DNA from 2 places in the Paenibacillus pseudetheri genome. Region 2 is predicted to be linked to the other one. Evidence: predicted binding sites of a transcription regulator. Region 2 holds the regulator's gene; the other holds the start of a gene.
What was found. Region 2 encodes Rex, which represses fermentation and respiration genes when NADH is low (regulators of the CRP and FNR family bind a similar motif). Its sites were predicted from a motif close to TTGTGAAATATTTCACAA; they were not measured.
Positions count from the first base shown of each region.

Region 1: L1028_RS10830 (helical membrane plugin domain-containing protein) is a predicted target of Rex. The motif match lies at 3,628-3,645, and genes of this name have one in related genera.

Region 1 covers NZ_CAKMAB010000009.1:86,971-99,130, forward strand. The annotation lists gene map (type I methionyl aminopeptidase) at 1-48, opposite strand, end outside; gene L1028_RS10815 (YhfM domain-containing protein) at 89-673, opposite strand; gene L1028_RS10820 (SGNH/GDSL hydrolase family protein) at 1,043-1,675, opposite strand; gene L1028_RS10825 (NAD(P)/FAD-dependent oxidoreductase) at 1,835-3,013, opposite strand; gene L1028_RS10830 (helical membrane plugin domain-containing protein) at 3,053-3,496, opposite strand; gene L1028_RS10835 (DUF2785 domain-containing protein) at 3,704-4,546, opposite strand; gene L1028_RS10840 (nitroreductase family protein) at 4,812-5,429, shown strand; gene L1028_RS10845 (hypothetical protein) at 5,541-6,164, opposite strand; gene L1028_RS10850 (EFR1 family ferrodoxin) at 6,165-7,049, opposite strand; gene dnaN (DNA polymerase III subunit beta) at 7,183-8,304, opposite strand; gene L1028_RS10860 (hypothetical protein) at 8,326-8,661, opposite strand; gene L1028_RS10865 (DUF3888 domain-containing protein) at 8,849-9,334, opposite strand; gene L1028_RS10870 (phosphotransferase enzyme family protein) at 9,395-10,369, opposite strand; gene L1028_RS10875 (MFS transporter) at 10,557-11,771, shown strand; gene L1028_RS10880 (SAM-dependent methyltransferase) at 11,870-12,160, opposite strand, start outside.
Region 2 covers NZ_CAKMAB010000004.1:98,469-110,628, forward strand. The annotation lists gene panB (3-methyl-2-oxobutanoate hydroxymethyltransferase) at 284-1,150, shown strand; gene panC (pantoate--beta-alanine ligase) at 1,200-2,042, shown strand; gene panD (aspartate 1-decarboxylase) at 2,035-2,418, shown strand; gene L1028_RS04915 (tetratricopeptide repeat protein) at 2,530-3,171, shown strand; gene dinG (ATP-dependent DNA helicase DinG) at 3,308-6,169, shown strand; gene L1028_RS04925 (redox-sensing transcriptional repressor Rex) at 6,301-6,954, shown strand; gene L1028_RS04930 (amidohydrolase) at 6,941-8,242, shown strand; gene L1028_RS04935 (cell wall elongation regulator TseB-like domain-containing protein) at 8,412-8,930, shown strand; gene L1028_RS04940 (hypothetical protein) at 9,342-9,884, shown strand; gene L1028_RS04945 (AAA family ATPase) at 9,877-11,379, shown strand; gene L1028_RS04950 (3-hydroxyacyl-CoA dehydrogenase family protein) at 11,513-12,160, shown strand, end outside.

The sequences.
Region 1 (12,160 bases), on a different contig from region 2:
CCCTATCGCTTTTAGCCCTTCTAAATCTTGTATGGTATCACTGATCATCTATCACACATTCCTCTCACTTCTGGTATGAATCACTTGTCTAACTTCTTCCATCCCACTGAAAAATATTTTCTATCCGTTTACCCGCAACATTATCGTAATAACTTCTCTTGAAGCTATGATCATCGACTTTATCAAGCTTTATCGAATACCCCTTTGTTCCATCTAAAAGCTGCAGATTCAAGAATACGGCTCTAGTAGTTACCGGTGAGAGGTCATTATATGATATCGTTACTGGCCCTGTAACCTTAACAGAAGACTCCAGCGACTCCGTCTGTTCTATGTTCGCCTGATCTGCTGTCCCAAAAATGAGTTTCCTTAATTGATCCGAATTTTTCACCGGAATAGAGTAGCCCTGACCACCATTCTCAGCTGTAGTAAAAACTCCTTTATAGCCGGGTTCATCACCTATTGCTATGTAATAATCCTTCGAGTAACCATCACCATAAACAAGATTCATTCTAAATTCAGGAGCCCAATCCAGCTCTCCCAATAATTTATTGCTCTTGTTCATAGCCTCCGCAAGCGTCTTAATCAGATTAGAGTCCTTCAGCATAAGGGTCTCGGAATGTCCTGAATGGTCAGCTTGATTCTGATCATTAGTTGTTACTGAGGTTAATGACACTCCGGTGATCCACCTAGCATTGATGAATCCAACATCATTCTTACATCCGCTTAACAGCGTAACTACTAACAAAGATACAACACACAGTAAATGCCTAATGCAAACCGCCTCCAAGAAAAGAAAAGAAACATAACCCAATTATAACAGCGTCGATAAATATAAAGAAATCAACTTTCCGAACCGTTACAAGCATAAACGTCTTCGGCGTCCCTATAAGGACGGCAAGTGTTTGAGCGAGAAATATAAGGATAATTTATAGCATGGAACATATAAATTCTTATATTTTAAAAAAAGACTACAACCTGCTCCTTTAATGAGTGGTTCTAGTCTTATAGAATCAAGTAAATATGTAGTGATATGATCAGAAGATTAAGCTTTAATTGCACCTACCGTCTTAAGCCAAGCATCTGCAATAAGTGCATGGCCCGCAGGTGATGGATGTACTCCATCCGGAGCCCAATAAGCAGGTTCTGCTTTCACGGATGCCGCAGCAAACAGGCCATCCAGCGGTACAAGGGTTGCACCATATTCACGTGCCAGTTCACGAACGATGTGAATTTTAGGGTCCAGATCCTTGCGCCAGGTTTTACGATCTTCAGGGACAGGCAACACGAATGGCTCGATTAAGACTAATTTTGCAGCGAGCGAATGTTGCGTGCGTTCGATCAGGTCACGATACGCAGCTTCAAATTGTTCAGGCGTTGTTTCCTGACCAGAATCAAAGCGGCGCCAAGTGTCGTTAATCCCAATATATATGGATACCCAAGTCGGCTTCAGATTCAGGCAATCCTTCTCCCAGCGTTCCTGCAAATCTACTGCACGGTTTCCACTAATTCCACGATTATAGAACGTAAGATTCTTCTCAGGATATAAATGCCCCAGACGAGCGGCGATCATCAATGCATAGCCTACACCAAGCGATGAAGCATCTTCATAATTGCGACCACAATCCGTTATACTGTCGCCTTGAAACAGAATGACATCGTTTTGCCGGAATAACATCACGTAATCCTCCCCTATTTCCTCTGTTAATATTAGCCAATCTATTATATCAAAAATGAATACTACGTACTAGGACAACCATTGACAATTCATGGTAGAAACCACTAGAGATCAACAAAAAACCCGCTCAAATCTGAGCAGGTTTTCCAAGTAATAAAATTAATATGCTAAGCTAAACAACCCTTTAATATGAGACAAGTAACGAATATTACTTGCTTCCTTCATCAAGGTTGCAGGTAATCCTTTTAGCGGAGTTGAGCTAGCACCAACGATGGCTACACCGTCTTTACGACCTAAGCTCGCAAGCGTTCCTGAATTGATCGGACTAAAGGATTCAAATGATTTATCCTTCAAGTATGCATAAAGATTGTACCCGATCAATTCGCCCATTTGCCAAGCGATCTGTGCAGTTGGTGGATATGGACGACCATCTTCGGCAAAAACAACGGCGCTGTCGCCAGCAACGAATACGTCTTTGTGTGATGTGGATTGCAAGAATTCATTTACCGTTGCACGACCACGGTTCACTTCAAGACCGGACTCACCAATCAGTGGATTTCCTTGTACGCCGCCAGTCCATACGAAGGTGTTAGCAACAATTTTTTGACCGTCTTTCAAGTCAATGACATTATCCGCAACATTCGTAACAGGTAGACCTGTCAAGAATTGAACACCACGTTTTTCTAAGCTTGCCACTGCGCGTTCGATCAGTGCATCTGGCAATACTGGTAGAATCTTAGGACCTGCTTCAACCAGCATCAGTTTGATTTCTTTAGGATCCACGCCATATTTCTTAGTGAGCGTTGGCAACACATCAGCGATTTCACCAACAAGTTCAACACCTGTTAAGCCACCGCCACCGATTAGGATGCTTGCATCCGCTGGATTTTTAGACTTCGCATATTCACGGATACGCTCATCAATATGACGATGAATTCTGTTAGCATCTGCTGCCGATTTCAATACCATGCTGTATTGCTCAAGACCTGGAATGCCAAAATAAGCCGTAGTGCTTCCAAGACCCACAACTAAAGCATCGTAGGACAATGTCACACCATCAGATAGTGTAATTTGTTTGTTCTCAACAGAAAAAGAATTCACCTTTGCAATTTTCAGGTCGATATCTTTACCTGCAAAAAGCTTAGCTAGTGGCATAGCAACAGCACCTTCTGCAACACTACCCGCTGCAAGACGATGCAATTCTGTAATAATTTGATGAGTAGGATATTGATTAACGACTGTAATTTTAGCTTCGTCTTTCTTCAGGTATTTGCGTACAGTTAAGGCGCTTAGTAGACCACCATAACCCGCTCCTAGAATGACAATATGTTTAGACATGATGTTTCCTCCGTCCTTACGAATGAGATATAAAAAATATTATTTCTGTTGACTGCGTTCGCCGGCAACTTGAAGATAAGCATTTACAAAACGGAAAAGTTTCTGTGCTTGTGGATCTTTCATCATTTTCATAAGACCAAATACACCGATCACTTCTTTGCTTTCATTCGCACGATCTTGCGCTTCGATCACTGTAGCTGCCATATTCTTCGCCGAATGCACCACTGGTTCAGCAAGTTCTTTAATTGCACTTACCGTATCACTTTTCAAGACTTCATCCGCAGCGACAGTTTGAACAAAGTCATATGACTTTGTGAGCACGCCGACAAGCTCTGTTAATTTTGGCAACTGTTCCACTAAGACAGTTAACGACTCCTGAACTTCAGGCTTCAATAGCTGCTCCAGAACATTCATTTGTTCTTGAGTGACAGCTAATTTTGGTGATTCTTGTTCAGGTTGTGTTTGAGTGATTGTTTCTGACATATCCGAATCTCCTCTGCAAATAAGCTTTGCTGCTTAATAGTATTTAAAAATAATAACTTATAACGCCATATTTCTATTATAGCACTTATCAAGTTATAAATGTCACAAAGTTTTTGAATTTTTCCAAAGTTTTGTGATTTTTATTACATTAAAATAAATTAGTCATAATTTTCGATATTATTTATACACGCATAGATGATTAAATGCTTATTGTGTAAATTTATTCAAATTCATCTCCGCTTTCAATAAAGCCTCGACCATTGCCGGATTGTTCTTTATTGGTAGCAATCTAAAATACAGAGAACGAACGAAATTTTTAGTGTTCACACGAGCAACGTACTGGCCGCGGCTTCTCGGCCACCCTCCACATTGCTCCAAGTTGCGGATCCAGTCGGCAATAGATTGTTGTGGAAGTAAATGATGATCTATCATTGTAGCTACAATCGTAGCGATCCGTTCATCTTCTTCGTCACTAAATATGTACTGATCGTTGTAAAGCATCCTTTGGATGACTGCCAAAACCTCTTCCCGGATTGCAGCATCACTATCTGAGCACCGTACCAGTTCATCCAAGGCATCTGCGCCATGGGCTGCAGCGTGTGCCCAGCCTTCTTCTGGCATAAATCCTCGTAAATCCTGTTCTTCCTCATAATATCTAATCAGAGCTTCCTTCACATTTTTAAACTCAGCGCTATCTAAAAAAGCCCGTTCCCTATGCCGCTGAAGAATCAGCGCAACGACCAGCACAGAAAATGTTCTTGTGAACACAGCCTGATCTTCTTTACTGCCAATGTGATAGAACAAATGCTTCTCGTCAAGGAGAATCAAAAGTAGTTCACGAAGCTCCACATCACTAAACCATTGTTTCTCGTTAATCCATTTGTAAAAGGTGGAATAGATCAAGTCATCTCGTAGCATCGGCTGTGGATCTCCTATATACTCAAGCATCAGCTTCACATAATCCCTTAATTGCTCCCCACTTCTAAGCTCGTAATCGTTCTCTTCAATTCTTTGCAGGTCTATTATCAACTGCTCTCTAGTATCGTTCAACATTCCCACCCTTTCATTAATAGAAGCAATTTTAATTTTTCTTATCCTAATATCCTAATTTACATCCCAATATTTTACAACATAGGATTTATTCTTCGAACACTCGAAGGACTTAGAAGGCTGAAGCTACATGAAGTGAATTTAATCATTGACGAATATAATTAACTGTGCTATTTTGAGTTAGTAACAAATAGTTAGTTTATTTATAAATGTCACTTATTTATAATTAACAAGCAAATACATACACATTATGGAGGAATAACTCATGAGCACTTTTACAGATTTAATTGAATCCCGCAGGTCTGCTATGAATTTTGTTGAAGGGGTGAAGATACCTCAGAATGAACTAGAGGAAATGTTCTCTTACGCCAGATTGGCGCCATCGGCTTATAATCTTCAACATACCAATTATAAAGTGGTTTCTAATGAGAATTTAAAAGAAGAGATTCGTAAGGCGGCTTACGGTCAATATAAAATACACTCCGCCTCAGCGGTAATTGTAGTACTCGGAGATAAACATGCTTATCTGAAAGCTCCAGAAATCTACGGTGGACTTAAAGCTTTAGGGGCGATGAGCCAAGAGGATTATGATGCAGAGATAGAAACAATTAACAATGCTTACGCAGAAAATGATGCTTTTCAAAGAGATGAAGCTATACGGAATGCCTCCCTTTCCGCCATGCACTTCATGTTGATTGCCAAAGATAAAGGCTGGGATACCTGCCCGATGATCGGCTTTGATCCGGAATCCATTCAAGCTACTTTAAATCTCCCCGATCATATGGTACCTGTTATGCTGATCACTATCGGCAAAGATAAGAAACATAAAATCAGACCACGTGGCTATCGTAAGCCGGTCAATGAATTCGTTGAATTTATCTAAGGGTAATTGAAAGATACCGATAGATATGACAAAAGTGTTCCATCCGATTTTTGCATCACGGATGGAACGCTTTTGTTATGAGGATGGATGTGGATCTGAAACCTTTCTCGACTACTTAGCATACTGAAGAATTGCAATTGCTGCTCGTTCCCGTCGTTCGGCATCCTCACTGACAAGTGCTTCTTTCAAAATATCAAGCGCCATTGTTAATGTCTCTTCATCCACATGCTCTCGATTACTCACCGTTTGCTCTGAATCAGAAGAACCTGTAATCCACAGATCCACACGAGCACTAGGCATCGGTCCCTTATACTGTTTAACCACTCCACTATCGCTAAGAAACTCTTTTACCCCTGCGTTTAGATCGGTTATAGGAAGACTTTTCAGCCAAGTTACACCACGCCGATGGCATGTACCGATGTCTGGCGTGTCAAATAATTCATTGTAAAAATAATCTCCAAGATCACCCAGATGTACCCAATCTCCATCACACACCAGCACATAATCGCCATCCTGCATCGTATGTACGAATAGTTGAATGGCTTGCATATGTTCTGTAAGCTCCAGCTCACTGAATTTGTAAGTACGAAGCAACCGATCATTTATTTTCTCCATACTGATGTTCTCCAAATCTCCTATTCCGGGGTAGCCGATACTCACATAATTATCCTCTAAAAATGCTGTGATTCGTTCGGTCCCCAACGGTTTCGATCCTATCTGAAACAGATTCATCATTCAATCCTCCAAGTATTTAATGAAATGCTTGTAGTAGCCCTTGGACTTTGGAGTTACAAACCTTCCATCATTCTCAGAATCCTTCATTAGTTTATGAAGTTTTGGGCCTCCAGTATAGGGGTCTACTACGCTAGCCTTAAGCCGTGTCGCTTGGATCGCCTTCTGAGGACAAGAATAAACACAACGCATACATAATAAGCAATTTTGACTGAATATAATCCCATCTTGGCTGTTGGTAATATTAGAAGTTGGACAGCTTCTAACACATTTCAAACATCGTGTGCAAGAGTCAGTTGTTCGCAATCCTTTGGCGAAGTATTTTCCCCCTTGGCTTTCCTCACAATAATATACCGTTCTCAGCACTCTCTCCAGCACTGGATGAATCCGCAAGTTCCGTGGAATCCGATTCACGATTTCCTGTGCAAATAACTTCACCTTATGCTGAGCGACCTGATACAACTGCTTATTCAATCTGTCATCATATTTAATATAAAAATTGCATGGCATCGCCAAAATGGAATTGTGGAAGGGTGTAAACCCCTTTTCACGCAAAGAACGCAGAACCGTATTCGAAGCTCCATTATTAATATAGTGTGGAGAAGAGGCTGTCTTGAACACGAAGGCAGGGGTTCCATTACAATCAGGCAACTGTTCCACAAAACGTTCAACAAATCCGGATGCGCCAAAACCTAGAACCGGATGGCCTATGCCAATAAGGCCGTAGGATTCATATTTGACAGAACGAGAGCCTTTTAGAATATCTTCCATTCTAAACAAATCTACGTCTTGCCCGCTACTACTTAGTTCTTCAGCAAATTGCTTAGCAATAAGTTCCGTATTTCCAGTTCCTGAGAAATAAACTATAGCCGTCTTCGCATTATGCATTTCATCCCCTCCTAAATCAAATATAAGTCACTCTCGTTAGAGAAGCTGTGAGGTTGAAGGTATATTTAGGATAAATCGGACTCAGTTGCAGCTATTCACCCAGTCTACTCAATTACTGCGTATAATCACATCCTTAATTCTGCGTCCTCACAGGAGTAATTAAAAAAAGTGTGGACGAAGATGCGTCTACAGGTAGGATCACCAGCGGCCTTTCTTTTCCCGCGAACCTTATTCTAAGCGTCTCACAATCAATCGCCCGAAGGATGTCTCTGAAATACTTGCCGTTAAATGAAACTCGAAAGTGTTCACCTTCTAGATGCTCCAAAGGAATCTCTTCTTTTACATCCCCAATTTCTGCAGTCTTGGACACTAAACTAAGCGTGTTAGAAGGAAGTACGCTGAGCATAACACTCTCACCAGCCAATATTGAAATACGTTCAACTACATGTAACAAACGGTCTGTCTTAACAATCACTTCGGAGAGGTACGCTTTTGGGATTAAATTATTGACAGAGGGATAAGTTCCTTCTAGAAGGGCAGACTGAACCCTCAATCCATTAGAAATAAATCTGATTTGCTTAGGGCCTATTTCTAATTCGGTGCTGCTGTCTGTATTATCGTTTAATATTTTCAAAAGATCCTCAAGGGTGCTGCCTGGGATTACAACATCTAAAGGAATTGCACCGTAATCTTCTACACTTTCAATAACATGCTGGGCGAGGCGGATGCCATCAGTGGCGGCAACACGTATATTTCGCTTATCAATTTGAAGTGATACGCCTGTCAGCACAGGTCTGGTTTCCGATGAAGAGACCGCAAAAACTACTCTTTTAAATATTTGCTTCAAGAGGGTGTTCTTCATGCTAATCCTTTGAAAGTTTGGATGATCTATATATTGGATTCTCGGAAACTCTGCCGCATCCATTCCACATAAACGAAATTGAGTGTTCCCTGATTGAATGTTTAAAATCAATGACTCTACGATTTCCAGCCTAATTAGTCCAGGATCAAGCTTACGAATGATCTCATAAAAATAACGCGCGGGAACTACGATCTCACCTGGTTTGTGTACTATCATCGAATCCATTTTCACAGGGAGCTTATATTCAATGGTCATTCTTAAATTGCTGGCTGTTAATATCAGACCCTGAGTTTGCGCCTGAATATGTATTCCGGAAAGAACACGGGAGGAACTATTCGCGGATATAGCTTTTAAGGCTGCTTGTAATGCAGTGCTGAGAGAATCTTTTGACACATGGATTAGCAAAGACTTCACCTAACTCTCCTTAGATTCCTTTGCAAAATGTCCCTCAATGATGTTCCGAAATACTTGGGAGCGAGATGCGTTCTGATCCGCACAAGCCTGCTCTATCTCCTGCCAAACTTCCTCAGATAACGTCAAAGATACCTTTTTAGTTACACCAGTGCTTTTTCTGCCTGCACCTTCCCGAAGACCTCCCCTTGTAAAAAGGAACCCTAACTGCCCGTCTTTAGTAGATACGCCTAGTTTTACTTTATTCTTAGAGTTACTTGTGATATCGCTTGTGACTTTAGCTTTGATTTCGCTTAAAATCCCATCTCTGTGTTCCTCTTCGAATTTATGATCACTCAATCCTTACACCTCATAGTTTGAATTTAGTTACTTAATTCAATATATCCACTATTTTCATAATACCATATTGTGCTTTCATCCACCATATACACAACACAAAAAACCACTCCATAATGGAGCGGTCCCATATCGGAACAACACTTCTGTGCACTCAAGATGCGTGGCCATATAGGTGTATTTTCTGGCTCTATCTCAAGATATTCTGATAATTTGGTGTAAGGTCAGACTTACGCGGGTCTCTCAAATGCTTGAATGATTCTAACTTCACCTTAGGACCAGGAGTGATTCTAAAAGTCATAGTATCCTCTCCAACGGAAAGATGCGGACCCACTGTAGGGTGTATGTTGAGTGTAATTAAGAAATCAAACCGTCGAAATCCATTCACTCGCTTCATATCTGTAACTTCTACTAAATAAGGATACACTGTCGGAGTTATCGTCAGAAGTGGTGCATAGATCTCAGCGATTTTTTTCTCAATATGGGGTAAAAGAAAGAGCATCATTGTGTCTTTGTACATGAGCTCGCGGGAATCCTGATCTGGAAGCTTCGGTTCCGAATCAGATCTGGACGGAGCCTCGGCTTGCGGTTGAACAAGCCCATTAGCGGAGCAAGGTTGTTGCCCCAGCAAGAACATAACTGCGATAAGAAGAGGAGCAATCCAGTTTTTTTTCATCAAAATAGCCTCCTTAGGGAACTTTTAATAAATTCCCCAAAGAGGCCCTATTTTTATACGTTAAATCTCAATTGTGTTAAAAAGAAAGGGATCTCCCTTAAGATAATTCCTTAGAATCGCTTGCGCATAAGGCTGTTCTGCTTTCAGTCCCTCGGTTTCTCTAGGGTCGGGTGCATGATGGCAATAATTTTCGATCATAACCATGACCGTAAAATGCTCTAACGTCTGAACCCACTCCCCATCAAGCTTGATAACACTCTCATACCCCTTAATGACTAGTTCTCTTTGCAGAGGATATATTCCCAAAATGGTATGTGCCACATCATAAAGATAATAGCCCCAGCCACATCTTCCAAAATCAATCGGTCGAGGTTCACCCTCTTTAAATATGATGTTCCCTTGATGTAAATCACCATGGATGACCCCATAAGTCCTTCTGTTCTTATTTTTATGCTGCTTGCTTAACCAGCCGTATAATTTCTCAGCCGCAGACTGATACAGCACGAACTCATCATCCGAAAGAAAACTATGGTAGTGCAGCTTTAATCGGAGCATTGCTTTTCTAAAGCTATGTTCATCCCACACGGGACGATTAAAACCTGGAGGTAACTCAAGCTCCTGTGCCGCTTTATGTAGCTTGGCTAATAGAACGCCTTCTTTGTAAATTTGCCCTTCGGTAAGTCTTTCGTTCGCATGTTCGCCTTCAACCCAGCGCATTAACGATGCATATATACCATCCCCATTACCTTGCTCCACTTTGAACGTAACAGAACCTGTTCGATCATGAACGCCCTTTGGCAGGGGCACATCGATTTTCCTCTTCAAAAGCTCCAGCCACGCGATTTCAGAGTTAATTTCCTCTTTAGATCTCCCCGAGTGAAGACGCAGCAAAAAAGTTCCCTCTTTATTAGTCTCTATTACAAAAGTGCAGGTGTCCGATAGTTGATTGAAACGAATCTGAGTCCAATCGAGGTCAAAGTGCTGGAGCGCCATTAAAGCTGCTTGCTTATAATTATTTCTCATTTTTTGTACCATTAAGTTCCATCATGAATAATCCATCCTTTCAATGATTATTTAATATGAAAACTATCTGAAATAAATATTTCTCTTGAAAATAATTTCAGAAAACTAAATAATATAAAGCAGTACTACATGTCGGATCTATCATCTTAATAAGGGTGGAGCTTCATTACAGACAGAAGAAAGGTTGAACATTGGCACCATGAACGCAATTCCAAACCTCAACAAGGAACCCGCCCGTGTGGAAAAAACACGCAAAGAACCTTTCCCCATCTCTATTCTTTCGCTTACAGTAGGCGCTTTTGCCATTGGAATGACTGAATTTGTCATCATGGGTATTTTACCAAATGTCGCCAAGGATTTACAGGTTAGTATTTCAACAGCAGGCCAGCTGATCACGATGTATGCCCTTGGGGTAGCCGTCGGTGCTCCTATTCTAACCATCCTTACACAACGAATTCCGCAAAAGAAACTGTTATGCCTGCTCATGGTATTATTTATTCTAGGCAACGGAATCTCTGTATTTGCTCCAAACTATGCCGTTCTTATGGTTGCTCGTATCATCACAGCTTTAACACACGGGACTTTCTTTGGCGTTGGTGCAGTAATCGCTTCTAATCTGGTCAAGCCCAATAAGCGGGCCGGAGCCGTATCCATTATGATGGCTGGTCTAACGATTGCTAATATCGTCGGTGTTCCTCTAGGAACATTTATTGGGCAATACATGGGCTGGCGCGCCTCATTTGCTGCGATAGCAGTCATGGGAGTCGCTGCACTAATCGGCATTCTTATTTTCATTCCAAAGATTAAACAAGACAAACCTGCTAGTGTAATCCAGCAAATCTCTGCGCTAGCTAATCCTAAACTGCTTCTATTCTTACTGATCGGTGCGCTTGGTAACGCCAGCTTGTTCACAGTGTTCACTTATATAGCGCCACTGCTAATGGAAGTTACCGGCTTTGCCGAGCATAGTGTGACATGGATTTTAGTTCTCTTCGGCTGTGGTGTAACCATCGGGAATATCGTTGGTGGGAAGCTTGCAGATTGGAAGCTGATGCCTTCTATCGTGGGACTTTATTTCGCGGTTAGTGTCATTCTTACGATCTTTTCCTTCACAATGCATAGTCCAGTAGCTGCGGTCATCACAATATTCTTCTGGGGTTTGGTATCCTTTGCGGTCATGCCAGGACTTCAAATAAGGATCATGAGTCTGGCTCAGTCCGCACCTGCACTTGCTTCTACAACTAGCCACTCCGCAGGTAATCTCGGAAACGCAACAGGTGCCTTCATCGGCGGATGGGTCATTTCTCATCTTGCGATTACTTCGCTGCCATGGGTCGGTGCTGTTCTGGTAGGACTCGGTCTGGTACTGGGAATTGCTTGTTATGTAGCTGAGCGTAAAGAGAGAGTGGCGTAATATTTTATAGGGCTATATTTAAAAAAGAGGGTGCCCCCAAAGCGATAAAAATGGCTTAGGGACGCCCTCGTGTTTTTTAACAAACTATAGCTATCTATTTATGGGTTCCTTCTTCTAATACTTAGCATCTGATTTGCCCCTTTTTGAAATTCATAAGGAACCTTCATCTCCTCCACAGCGAAACCTTGGCGAACCAGCTCATCGATAAGGCGATCTAAATGCTCATATCTTTGGCAGGACAGATCAACTAATGGGAAAATACGAAGCTCTCCTCTAGTCACCCGCATAAGCTCATTAACAGTCCTTAGATGAAAATCATAGTCCAGCCGATCACTATACATAAACAGGAAGTGTGCAGACAATGTCAGATCAAAAGCCTCATCATTAAA
Region 2 (12,160 bases):
TCCGAGTCCTTTTTGTTATACTATGGGGCAGAGGCGGTATCGTTTTGCGAACTGTACTCTTGATCTTATGAACTTATAATGGTTTTATTATTGGAATCACCTTCATAACTGCGTTAGACGGTTACGTTGGATTCTGCTCTGAGCCGTAAGGACCGAGACAGAAGGGACGATCGCGAGTGACTCTTTTTTGCCCTTCGGACCTTTTTAGCAAATCGTTGCTAAAAGGTTTTTTTGTTGCGATTTTTACGGGGATGTAATTTCAAAAAGGAGGACGAAGAGAGAAATGGCAAACAATCAAGCGCTTAATATTGTGAAAATGAAAAAAATGAAAGCAGATGGTGAGCGGTTAAGCATGCTGACTGCTTATGATTACCCATCGGCTCTACTTGCTGAAGAAGCCGGTATCGATCTTATTCTGGTGGGTGACTCCCTGGGAAATGTGGTACTTGGATATGATACAACTTTACCTGTTACGATTGACGATATGGTCTACCACACTCGTTCAGTAACTCGGGGCGCACAAAAAACATTCATTGTGGCAGATATGCCATTTATGACCTACCACGGAAGTATAGATGAAACCTTGCGGGGTGTGCGCAGACTGATGCAGGAAGGGCGGGCTCATGCCGTCAAAATGGAAGGCGGTCTCGAAATTTGTGAGACTGTTACTGCGGTTGTAGCTGCGGGAGTTCCTGTGCTGGGGCATATTGGACTTACACCACAATCGGTAAATATGATTGGTGGCTACCGCATTCAAGGTAAGGACGCCAAAGATGCAAAACGTCTGATGAATGAAGCTAAAGCCCTTGAAGCGGCAGGTGCTTTTGCAGTGGTACTGGAGCTGGTGACAGAAGAAGTAGCACAAGCGATTTCTGAGGCACTGAGCATTCCGACCATTGGAATTGGTGCAGGCCGTTATTGCGACGGTCAGGTATTGGTTTTCCATGATTTGCTACGTTATGCCTCACCCTACCGTGAGAAACGTTTTGTCAAAACCTACGCGGATGTGGGTAATGTAATTCGTGAGGGTATCAGCCAATATGTACAAGAAGTGAAGGACCGTTCGTTCCCAGATGAAGGCCATGTTTTTAAGGCGGATGAAACCGTTCTGGAATCTTTATACGGCGGCGCCGGAAAGGATGGGGAATAAAATGAGAGTCGTCAGAAGCGTTAAGCAACTGCGCGAGGCCTTGGAATATATGAGACAAGGTGGGCATACCCCGATTGGGTTTGTTCCAACAATGGGATACCTGCATGAAGGACATGCCAGTCTGCTTCGGCGGGCAGGAGAAATGAGCAACACGGTCGTCATGAGCATATTTGTGAACCCGCTGCAGTTCGGACCGAATGAGGATTTTGATTCCTATCCGCGCGATGAAGAGCGTGATTTGGAGCTTGCGGAACGCGAAGGTGTCGATATTGTATTTATCCCCAGTGTGGAAGAAATGTATCCACAACCTACCCGGACTACTGTCTCGGTATCAGAGCTTACCACTCGACTTTGTGGGGCTTCGCGTCCAGGGCATTTTAATGGCGTAACAACAGTTGTTAATAAACTATTCAATATCGTGCAGCCAGATTATGCTTTCTTCGGGTTAAAGGATGCTCAGCAAGTAGCTGTACTCCGCCGAATGGTATCCGATTTGAATATGAATGTTGAAATTGTGCCTTGCCCTATCGTTCGTGAAGGAGATGGACTTGCACTAAGCTCGCGTAACGTATTCTTATCTCCGGAGGAACGTTCTCAAGCATTGGTGTTATCTCGTTCCTTACGTGAAGCACGTCAGGCCATTGAAGAAGGAAAAGTTACAACCGTTGCTGAAGTGCGGGAATTGTTGACATCGGTTGTATCCAGCTCACCTTTGGCGGTCATTGATTATGCGGAAATACTGACATTCCCTAATCTGGAAGGCTTAGAGAACGAAGTTTTATTAACGGATGTAAATGGGGAAATTATTATAGCGCTTGCCGTGAAGTTTGGCAGAACGCGCTTAATTGACAATAATGTATTTATTCCAAAGGAGGTTGCCGCTCTTGTTTAGACATATGATGAAATCCAAAATTCACCGGGCGACGGTGACAGAAGCGAATTTGAATTATGTGGGAAGTATTACCATTGATGAGAACTTAATGGAAGCGGCAGATATTCTTGAGAATGAAAAAGTGCAGATCGTGGATAACAATAATGGTTCACGGTTAGAAACCTATGTTATTCCAGGGCCTCGCGGCAGTGGTGTGATCTGCCTAAATGGTGCAGCTGCACGTCTTGTTCAACCGGGAGATACAGTAATTATTATTTCGTATGCGATGCTGTCTTCGGAAGAACTGGAGTCGCATAAGCCAACGGTGGTATTCGTGGATGAGAACAACAGACCTGTGAAGCTGGCTGATCATGAATTGCATGCTACAATCGCTTAAATTATGGACTTACGCCATGTAATGAATGGCAGGGATGAAAGACCCCGTTCTCGCAGAAAATGAAGTCAGGCAAGCTGAACTGATTTCATCTTCAGTAAGGGGGGATAGCCCATGTTTCAACATTTGTTTGCTGAAATGAACAAGGTGCTTCAGGAGATCGTAACAGATTACCCTACAGCGGAGGGTGCCCGCCGGAATGAGCTTTTATGCAATTATAATATGCTGCACCGACTTAGTGATAAAGTGATGGATGAATGGCTGGCCTTTGCTGAGAAGCTAAGTCACTTTCGTGAAAGTGTAGATTTTACGACTGTGGTTGAAGAGGAAGTGCCAGAGCAGGAAGCACCCGAGCTGTGCATGGATACTTTTGTTAGAGGTCAGGGGTATTATAAGCTGCTGATGTTTGGAAAATGTATTGAACAGTTTAAGGAAGTTATTGTGCAATATCCGGATAGCCTGGCTGCTCGATTATATTTAGCCATCTCTTACCTGCAGGAGGGGGAGGGGGAAGCTGCTTGGAGTCATCTGAACCATATGCTCGGTTTGGTACGGGAAACCAAGCTGAAGGCAATGGTTTATAACGCTTTAGGTTGCATCAGGGCCTCTCAAGAACGTTTCAATGAAGCGCGGGAGCTGTTTGGCCTTTCTTTGCAGCTTGACCCGGCACTTCCTGAACCAACCGTTAATTTGGAGGTTTGCCGCCGCCGAGGAGGTAAGCTTCATTTCGGAAATCAGCTTGTTTCATTATTGTAAATTATTACGTTTACGGTTTATTATTCCGCATTTTCATTCAAGCGATGCATCCCCTGAACCAGTGGTGTGCATCGCCTTTTTTCGCAACTTCTGTTATGCTGATTAAGAGTCTCAATTGAAAGGGAATAGAATTATAATGAAATTTGCCGTGCTTGATTTTGAAACAACGGGAACCCAATCCGTGGGTGAAATTATCCAGGTTGGCCTTGCAATTATAGAAGAAGACCGGTCCATCTCCCGGGTATATGGTTCCTACGTCAAGCCCGGAACGCCGATACCTCCTTTTATAACTGGTCTAACGGGGATTACCGACGATGATGTAAAGGATGCACCTGAGCTGGATGAGATGATGATGGAGCTTGTCCCACTCTTGGATGATGTTGTGCTTGTAGGGCATAATGTCGCATTCGACTTCCATTTTTTGCAAAATGCTTTAGACCGATGTGGGTATTTACCATTTCAAGGGCGGATTTTAGATACGATTGATTTTCTGAAAATCTGCTTTCCTTCCCTCACATCCTATCAACTAGGATCAGTTAGTGCACATTTTGGAGTGACGCATGATCGTCCGCATCAGGCAGACAGTGATGCACTCGCAACAGCTCTTGTATTGCTGAAATGTTTGGAGGAGCTCTACGATTTGCCTCTGCTGACGATCCAGAGACTCTGTGAGCTGTTTACGGAAGAGGATAGTGATCTTGGTTGGTATTTTGATGGTCTGCTGCGTGAACGGGAAGCGGAGACGCTTCAGCCCGAAGGTGATCTGACTTTCTATCGTCAATTAGCACTTGCTGTAGGAGACTGGAACGAATTAGCTCCACCTCGAGACGAGCATGCTGAGAATCCACTACACAATTTATCTTTTACAGATTATATGGATGAAGTAACGAAACGACTTAAAGAAACTTTGCCACAGTATGAAAGCCGAGAAGCTCAGGATATTATGATCAATGAGGTGATGACGGCACTTGCCGAAGATAAGCATTTATTGATCGAAGCAGGGACAGGAACCGGCAAATCCCTTGGTTATTTATTGCCTGCCATATACCAAAGCGTACGAACAAGTGAAAAAGTCATGGTCAGCACTCATACTATTAATCTGCAGGATCAATTGCGTGAGCGTGATATTCCTTTGTTAACACAGGTAGTTCCTTTTCCATTTAAAGCTGCAATTTTTAAGGGCAGAGGGCATTATTTGTGTCTTCGTAAGTTCGAACATAAAATTAATAAAAAAGACTTTATAAGTCCGAGGGAAGATGCGCTTACTGCGGCTCAGATGATCGTTTGGCTGACACAAAGTGAATCAGGAGATGACGAAGAGCTCAATCTAAGTGGACGTGGCGGAGATTTCTGGGAGACGGTGGCAAGCGATACCGATTCTTGTCTGGGTCGCTCCTGTCCTTGGTTCCGTAAGTGTTATTATCACCGGGCTAAGCATGAAGCTGGTATTGCAGACGTGGTCATTACGAACCACTCTAAGCTTTTCGCAGATGTTAAGGCTGGGCACCAGCTACTTCCGGCTTATGAACATCTTGTAATAGATGAGGCCCACCATCTGGAGGACGTGGCTGGCAAGCATTTAGGCATGCATATGAAGCATTTCACGGTGGCGCATACACTATCGCGTCTTTATAAGGATAGTCGAAATGGCCAACTTCCTACGCTGCGTCAAATGCTTCAGTCATCAGGCAGTGAGGAAGCTTCTGAATGGAGCGGAGTGATCGATAGAATCTATCCGGACCTGCTTACCGTAAAAGAAACCTGGGATCTGCTTAGTGATAAACTATTCAGCCTCTTGCCGGAACGTAGCGATGCAGCGGCGGGAGAAGCTGGACAGTTAGTCATGCGGCTACTTCCTACCCGTAAACCGAAAGATTGGGATGAATTGGTTGCTCTAGAGAATACTATGAATCTGACATTAAGCGAAATTATCCGTAAAGGTGATAAAATGCTTAATGAGATGCGAGATCAAGAAGGTCAATCTTCCTCAGATAGTCTAGTTACCGATATTAGCGGCTTATTTAAGGATTTAGCTTCTATACGTGAGCAAGTGCGGTTTTTTATGGGATTAAACGATGAGAATGTAGTATATTGGCTGGAGGCGAATGGGAATTATCGTAGTAAATCGCTACAGCTGTATGCCGTTCCTGTTGATGTTAGTACTCAGCTTAAGGAGCTGTTTTTCGACAAGAAGAAAAGTATCGTGCTAACTTCGGCGACACTCTCTGTCGACAAATCTTTCCAGTTTATGATTGATAATCTCGGACTTAATGAAGCTGCGGAAGAGGGGCGTCTGATGACATCACTCCTGCCTTCTCCCTTTAAGTATCGGGAGCAGGCGCTGTTAGTTATTCCCCGGGATTTCCCTAGTGTGAAGGGTAGTGTGGGCGATGCCCGATTTGTCGATACACTCGTACAGTCACTTGCAGAAGCAGCGATTACAACACGTGGGCGGATGCTTGTCCTGTTTACTTCTTACAAGATGCTACGTCAGGTTTACGATCCTCTGAAAGAGGCTCTGGCTTCACAAGAGATCGCGGTGCTAGGTCAAGGCGTGGAGGGGGGCAGCCGTAGCAAGCTGATCCGCCGTTTTCAGGATAGTGCAGCCTCTGTACTGTTAGGAACAAGCAGCTTTTGGGAGGGTGTAGATATTCCAGGTGAAGCATTAACATGCTTGGCGATCGTGAGGCTTCCATTTCAACCGCCAAACCACCCCCTAGCGGAAGCAAAGTCTGAGTTATTACAAGCCCAGAAAAAGAATCCGTTCATGAAGTTGTCTGTTCCTCAGGCGGTTATTCGCTTTAAGCAAGGATTTGGAAGGCTGGTACGGACAGCGCAAGATCGGGGTATTGTTATTGTGTATGACACAAGGGTGATTGAATCTCACTATGGGAAGTATTTCCTCTATTCGTTGCCTGGCCCGAAAATGGAGCATATGCTTACGGATCAAATGGTTCCTCGTATAGCGGAGTGGTTGGAAGACGGAGGCGTTTCTTGAAAAGAACGTCATCGATCTTATTAATCACTCTACAATGAAGGGCGGTATAAGAATACCGCTCTTCATTGAGACGAGGTGCAGAAATTTTGATAGGATTTGAACAGAATATTACTTAAATTAGGAGGTAAATTATGAAATCGGATAAAATATCAGAAGCCGTTGTTCGCAGACTTCCTGTGTACTTGCGTTTCTTGAATGATCTCCAGAAACGTGAAATATTAACCGTTTCCTCACAAGAACTAGGACAAAAACTTGATTTAAATCCCGCTCAAATCCGTAAAGATTTAGCTTATTTTGGAGACTTTGGCCGAAAAGGTATCGGGTATGACGTAACTTATCTTATTGAAAAAATCCGCCATATTCTGAAGCTGGATCAACAATTGAATGTGGCTCTAGTAGGTGCTGGTAACCTTGGACATGCATTATCTAATTACAATGCTTATTTGAAAGATACTATGAAGATTACCGCTATATTTGACTCCTATGCACCTAAGGTAGGACGGAAAATCAACTCTCTTACCGTTCAACCGATGGAGGAGCTTGGTCAGACGGTTCGTGAACAAGGGATTCGAATTGGGATTATTACAGTGCCTGATTCAGAAGCGCAGAATGTAGCTGATATTCTCATTGAGTCTGGCATTGAGGCGATTTTGAATTTTGCACCAATGATTCTAAAAACACCACCGAATATCCGGGTTCATGCTGCCGATTTTACAACGGATTTGCAAAGCCTTGCTTATTATTTGAAAGACGGAAAGGAAGAAAGCGGAAATGAAGAGCAGTAAAACGATTATTAAGGGCGGGCGATTTCTTATTCCGGGAACGGATGAGCCGGTTCTGAGTGGATATATGACTATTGAAGATGATTTGATCACTTACATAGGAAAAGAAGAGCCTTTAATGGAAGATGGTGTGCAAATTGTTGATGGCAGTCGTCTGCTGTTTATGCCAGGTCTGGTAAATACACATGGCCATGCTGCAATGTCATTGCTTCGTGGTTATGGAGATGATTTAGCACTTCAGGTGTGGCTTCAAGAGAAGATGTGGCCGATGGAAGAGAAATTCACCGGAGAAGATGTATACTGGGGAACCTCCTTATCAGTACTAGAAATGCTGAAAGGTGGCACTACAACCTTCCTGGATATGTATGATCATATGGATCGAGTAGCTGAGGTAGTCGAATTATCAGGTATTCGTTCCGTACTGATGAGAGGCGTAATTGGCTTATGTCCAGAGGAAGTACAGAATCACAAGCTTGCGGAAGCGATTTCTTTTGCGCGCAACTGGCATGGTAAGGCTGACGGCAGAATTACGACGATGATCTCGCCTCATGCCCCATATACTTGCCCACCGGACTTCTTCGTTAAGTTTGTACAGGCGGCACATGATTTGGATTTACCAATGCATACCCATATGTCCGAGACGAAACGCGAAGTGGAGCAGAATGTGGTGGATTACGGACTGCGGCCTGTAGCGCATTTAGAGAAGCTTGGAATGTTCACACGTCCGTCTATTGTTGCTCATGGCGTTCATTTGAATGATGAAGAGATCGAGATTCTGGCTCGTCATGATGTAGGTGTGTCTCATAACCCAGGAAGTAATCTGAAACTGGCTAGTGGAGTGGCTCGGGTTACGGATCTTCTAAAGGCTGGTGTGAAGGTGTCATTGGGTACAGATGGTGCGGCAAGCAATAATAATCTGGATATGTTTGAAGAGATGCGTCTTGCAGCCCTCATCCATAAAGGTGTAAGTGGTGATCCGACGGCTGTTCCAGCTCCGGAAGCGCTGCGTATAGCTACGGAGTATGGAGCAAAGTCTATCTTTTTAAATGATGTGGGTAGACTCGCTGCAGGCATGAAAGCGGACTTTATCGCGATTGATATAGACCAGCCGCATTTGCTACCACACACAGATCTGTTGTCTCATGCTGTATACTCTGCCAGTGCCAAGGATGTTGAGCATGTATGGGTGAACGGTAAACAGGTTGTAAAACATGGACAATGTGTAACGTTAGATGAGGAAGCAATCCGTCGTAAGGCGCAAGAATCCTTTGATGGACTGCTTAAACGGTAGTCTAAGATCAAAACGAATAACTGAAAGGCTGTGACTTTCTGCGATTGCAAAGTTACAGCCTTTTGTGTTTCTGATCATTAGATCATTGAATTGGATATGAAACTTTGGATAAACACACAGGTGTGTTATATAATCAAAAAAGATATATTACTAGAAAGGGAGCTGCACCTTGAAGAAAAGGAAAAAATGGATCCTCCTGGGGTCAGTTCTGATTCTGCTCCTTCTGTTCGGACTTATCCAGTTCTATGCTTATATTATGAAAGATCAATGGAACGAGCGAGATATCGCTAAGGATGTCGCCAAAACCAGTGCTGGTCTGACAGAGGTAACCAAAGCGCAGAAATCCGTGTGGGATGAAAATGCGGTGTACTGGGTCTTAACAGGGAAGAATGAAGCCGGGACCGAGTTGATGGTTTGGGTGCGTTTTACTGTAGACGGGAAGTTTGTTGAAGGAACCGACGCAGTATATGCTGAAGAACTAAGTAAAGGGACCTCTGAAGCGAAAATGCGTAGCCTTATAAAAGCCGATCTTCCGGACATCAGCATTGAGCGGTTGTTGCCAGGAGTGTATAACGGGGAGTATGCTTGGCAGCTTTTTTATAAACAAAGCGGTCGATATTATTATCAATTTTATCGGTTCTCAGATGGGGCTCGAATGGGTGAAGGTTACAGTTTACCTAGCCGCTAAATTAAACAAAAGCATTATAGGAGAAACAAGCGGATCATTTATGGTTCGCTTGTTTTTGTTCAAACGGATATTTGTTTGATATACTAAAAGTATACGAAATGTGATATACTATAAGCGTGGTTTTTTTATATAGGTATTTAAAGATTCATATGAAAAAAAGGTCTGTTAATTAAGAGTAACAGCCCTTTTTTTGTCGAAATAAATCAATAAATTTAATAAAATGGAAAGAATTAAAAAATAAAATTTTAAATATCTTCACACTTTTTTTCAATATAGTATATACACCTATGATATACTACTGTTTGTAATTAGAACAGTGTAAGTAGAACGTTAGGCTCTGATGAGCTCTTAGCAGCTATGACTTTGGATCATTCTGTTTACATTTTTTCATCTTTGAGAGGAGGACGTTTCTTGAAATTACGTCTTGTACCTGTACTGATAACGTCTCTACTGTCGGCTATGCTATTATTCGGAGGATTCTTTTTATATCGTCAGTTTGCTTTGCAGGAACCGCTCCAAAAGATTGTAACTGGATTTGAGGGAGTAAATACTTCACATATTAGTATTAACCGCGATGAGGTCACTTTGAAACTTGATTTGCAGCCGGGCACGAATTTACGTGATCTAGTATCATATGTATCCAAAGAAGGAAAATCAGTGATTGAAGGACGTAAACTTAAACTCGATGTGGAGCAAAATTCAAGTGAACTATTGGATGATTACTGGGATAAAGCGATGTTCTCTGTTGCTGAGGCCATGGAGAGCCGTAAATATACAATTATACCTACAGAACTTGATAGATTGAAACAGCAAAATACGCAATATAAAGATGTAATAGCATCTACTGATATCGACGACAACAATGTATACGTAAGCTTGAGTAATGGAAAAGAAAGCAAATTTATTATTTTGCCGCGAAAACCTGCGACTTTGGGGGTATGGAATAATGCCTAAGTACCTTAAAGAAATTTTACTCGGATTTATTCCTGTACTGTTTATTTTCATGGCTTTTTTAGGTATTAATATATTCCCGATTGTTATAGCAGCTGGGATGCTTACTGCACTACTTATCATTGCTCATTTGCGTGGCGGGCTTACGGTGAACGCTGGTGCTGGAAAGAAACGCAAGAAGGAAGGACCTTCAAAGCTCACTTTTGAAGAAATAGGTGGGCAAGACAATGCGAAGCAAGAGCTTCGTGAGGCGCTCGATTTTTTGATCCGTCATGAGGAGATCAGTAAATTTGGGATTCGTCCTTTGAAAGGGATTCTACTCACTGGCCCTCCAGGAACAGGTAAGACCCTTATGGCCAGAGCGGCTGCGCATTATACAAACTCTGTATTCGTGGCTGCATCAGGCAGTGAATTTGTAGAAATGTATGTTGGTGTCGGGGCCGGTCGGATCCGCGATTTGTTCAAGGATGCTCGTAACCGTGCTGTTAAGGAAAACAAACAAAGTGCCATTATTTTTATTGATGAAATTGACGTAATTGGCGGTAAACGTGAAGGCGGCCAGCAGCGTGAATATGATCAGACCTTGAATCAGCTGTTGACTGAGATGGATGGTATTTATAATAACGAAACTCCGCGTATTCTACTGGTAGCTGCAACAAACCGGAAAGAAATGCTTGATTCGGCATTGCTGCGTCCTGGACGCTTCGACCGTCATATTCAAGTGGACATGCCTGACAAAAAAGGCCGCAAATCGATTCTCGAATTGCATGCGAAGAATAAACCTCTTCATCCAGATGTGAGTCTCGACAAAATTGCTGAAGAAGCCTATGGTTTTTCCGGTGCTCAGCTTGAAAGTGTCATGAATGAGGCCGCGATTTATATGATGCGTGAGGACTTGACGAAAGTTGAGCAGCGGCATCTGTCGATGGCGATTGACAAAGTAATGATGGGTGAAAAAACGGATAGAGAAACAAATCACGAAGAGAAAAAGAGAGTCGCCATTCATGAATTGGGACATGCCATCATGGCAGAGCTCCTTCGTCCCGGAAGCGTTAGTCAGGTTACGCTGACTCCACGGGGGCAAGCCCTTGGTTATGTGCGACATAATCCTCAGCAAGAGCAGTATTTGTACACCAAAGATTATTTGGAAGATCAGATTATGATTGCACTTGGTGGAGCAGCGGCTGAAGAAATGTATTATGGTGGACGAAGCACAGGTTCACGCGGTGATTTCGATCAGGCGCTGAATATTGTGGAAACGATGATGAAGTCAGGTTTAACTTCGCTGGGTATCGCCAATCTGGAAATGGTTACCACTGAAGAGCTTATGAAGGAAAATAGTAAGATATTGGATGAGTTGATGACGCGCACTCGTGAGCACCTTGAAAAGCAACGAAATGTATTTGATTACTCTCTTGACATTTTAATGAAGGAAGAAGTACTCTCTGGAGAGCAATTTCGATGTCAATTTCGTGACAGCGTCCTTTTACCAGCATAAATATTTATGCTGGTTATTTTTTTTTACTTTTCAGGCATGCTAAGATATCATTATATGTCGGGCTTTATAAATTTTTGCGACAGACAAGGTACAATACAAAAGTATAGATACCTGAAAGGATGGAGACTTTTTTATGAATTTCAAAAAAATAGGTGTCATCGGCGGTGGCACAATGGGACAAGGTATTGCTGAAATGTTAGCAGCCAAAGGCCTGGATGTATTACTAGTGGAGAAAACCGCGGAGAAACTGGACTACTCTTACGAAATGATCGAGACAAGTCTAGATAAGCAACTGGAGAAATGGGCGATTACTCAAGCAGAGAAGAAGCTGATTCTTAGCCGTATTCAAAAAGTGACACATTTCGCGGAGCTCAGCTCTTGTGATATGGTTATCGAAACCATTGTTGAGGATTTGGATGAAAAGAAAAAGATTTTGAATCAATTGGATCAAGTATGCCCGAACCACATTATTCTTGCCAGCAATACATCAACACTTAGCTTGACTGAACTTGCAAGTTCTACGATGTATCCGGAACGCGTGATCGGAATGCACTTCATATATCCTGTAGCTAAAGTGGATCTTGTAGAAATCGTACGCGGTCTGAAAACTTCAGATGCTACTTTTGAAGATACAAAATCCTTCGTTGATGAAATTGTTGAGAAAAAAGGTGTAATGATTTATGAATCCCCAGGATTTGTAACATCACGCCTCATTTGCTTGTTTATCAATGAAGCTATGCATGTGCTACAAGAAGGCGTTGCCTCCGCACAGGATATTGAC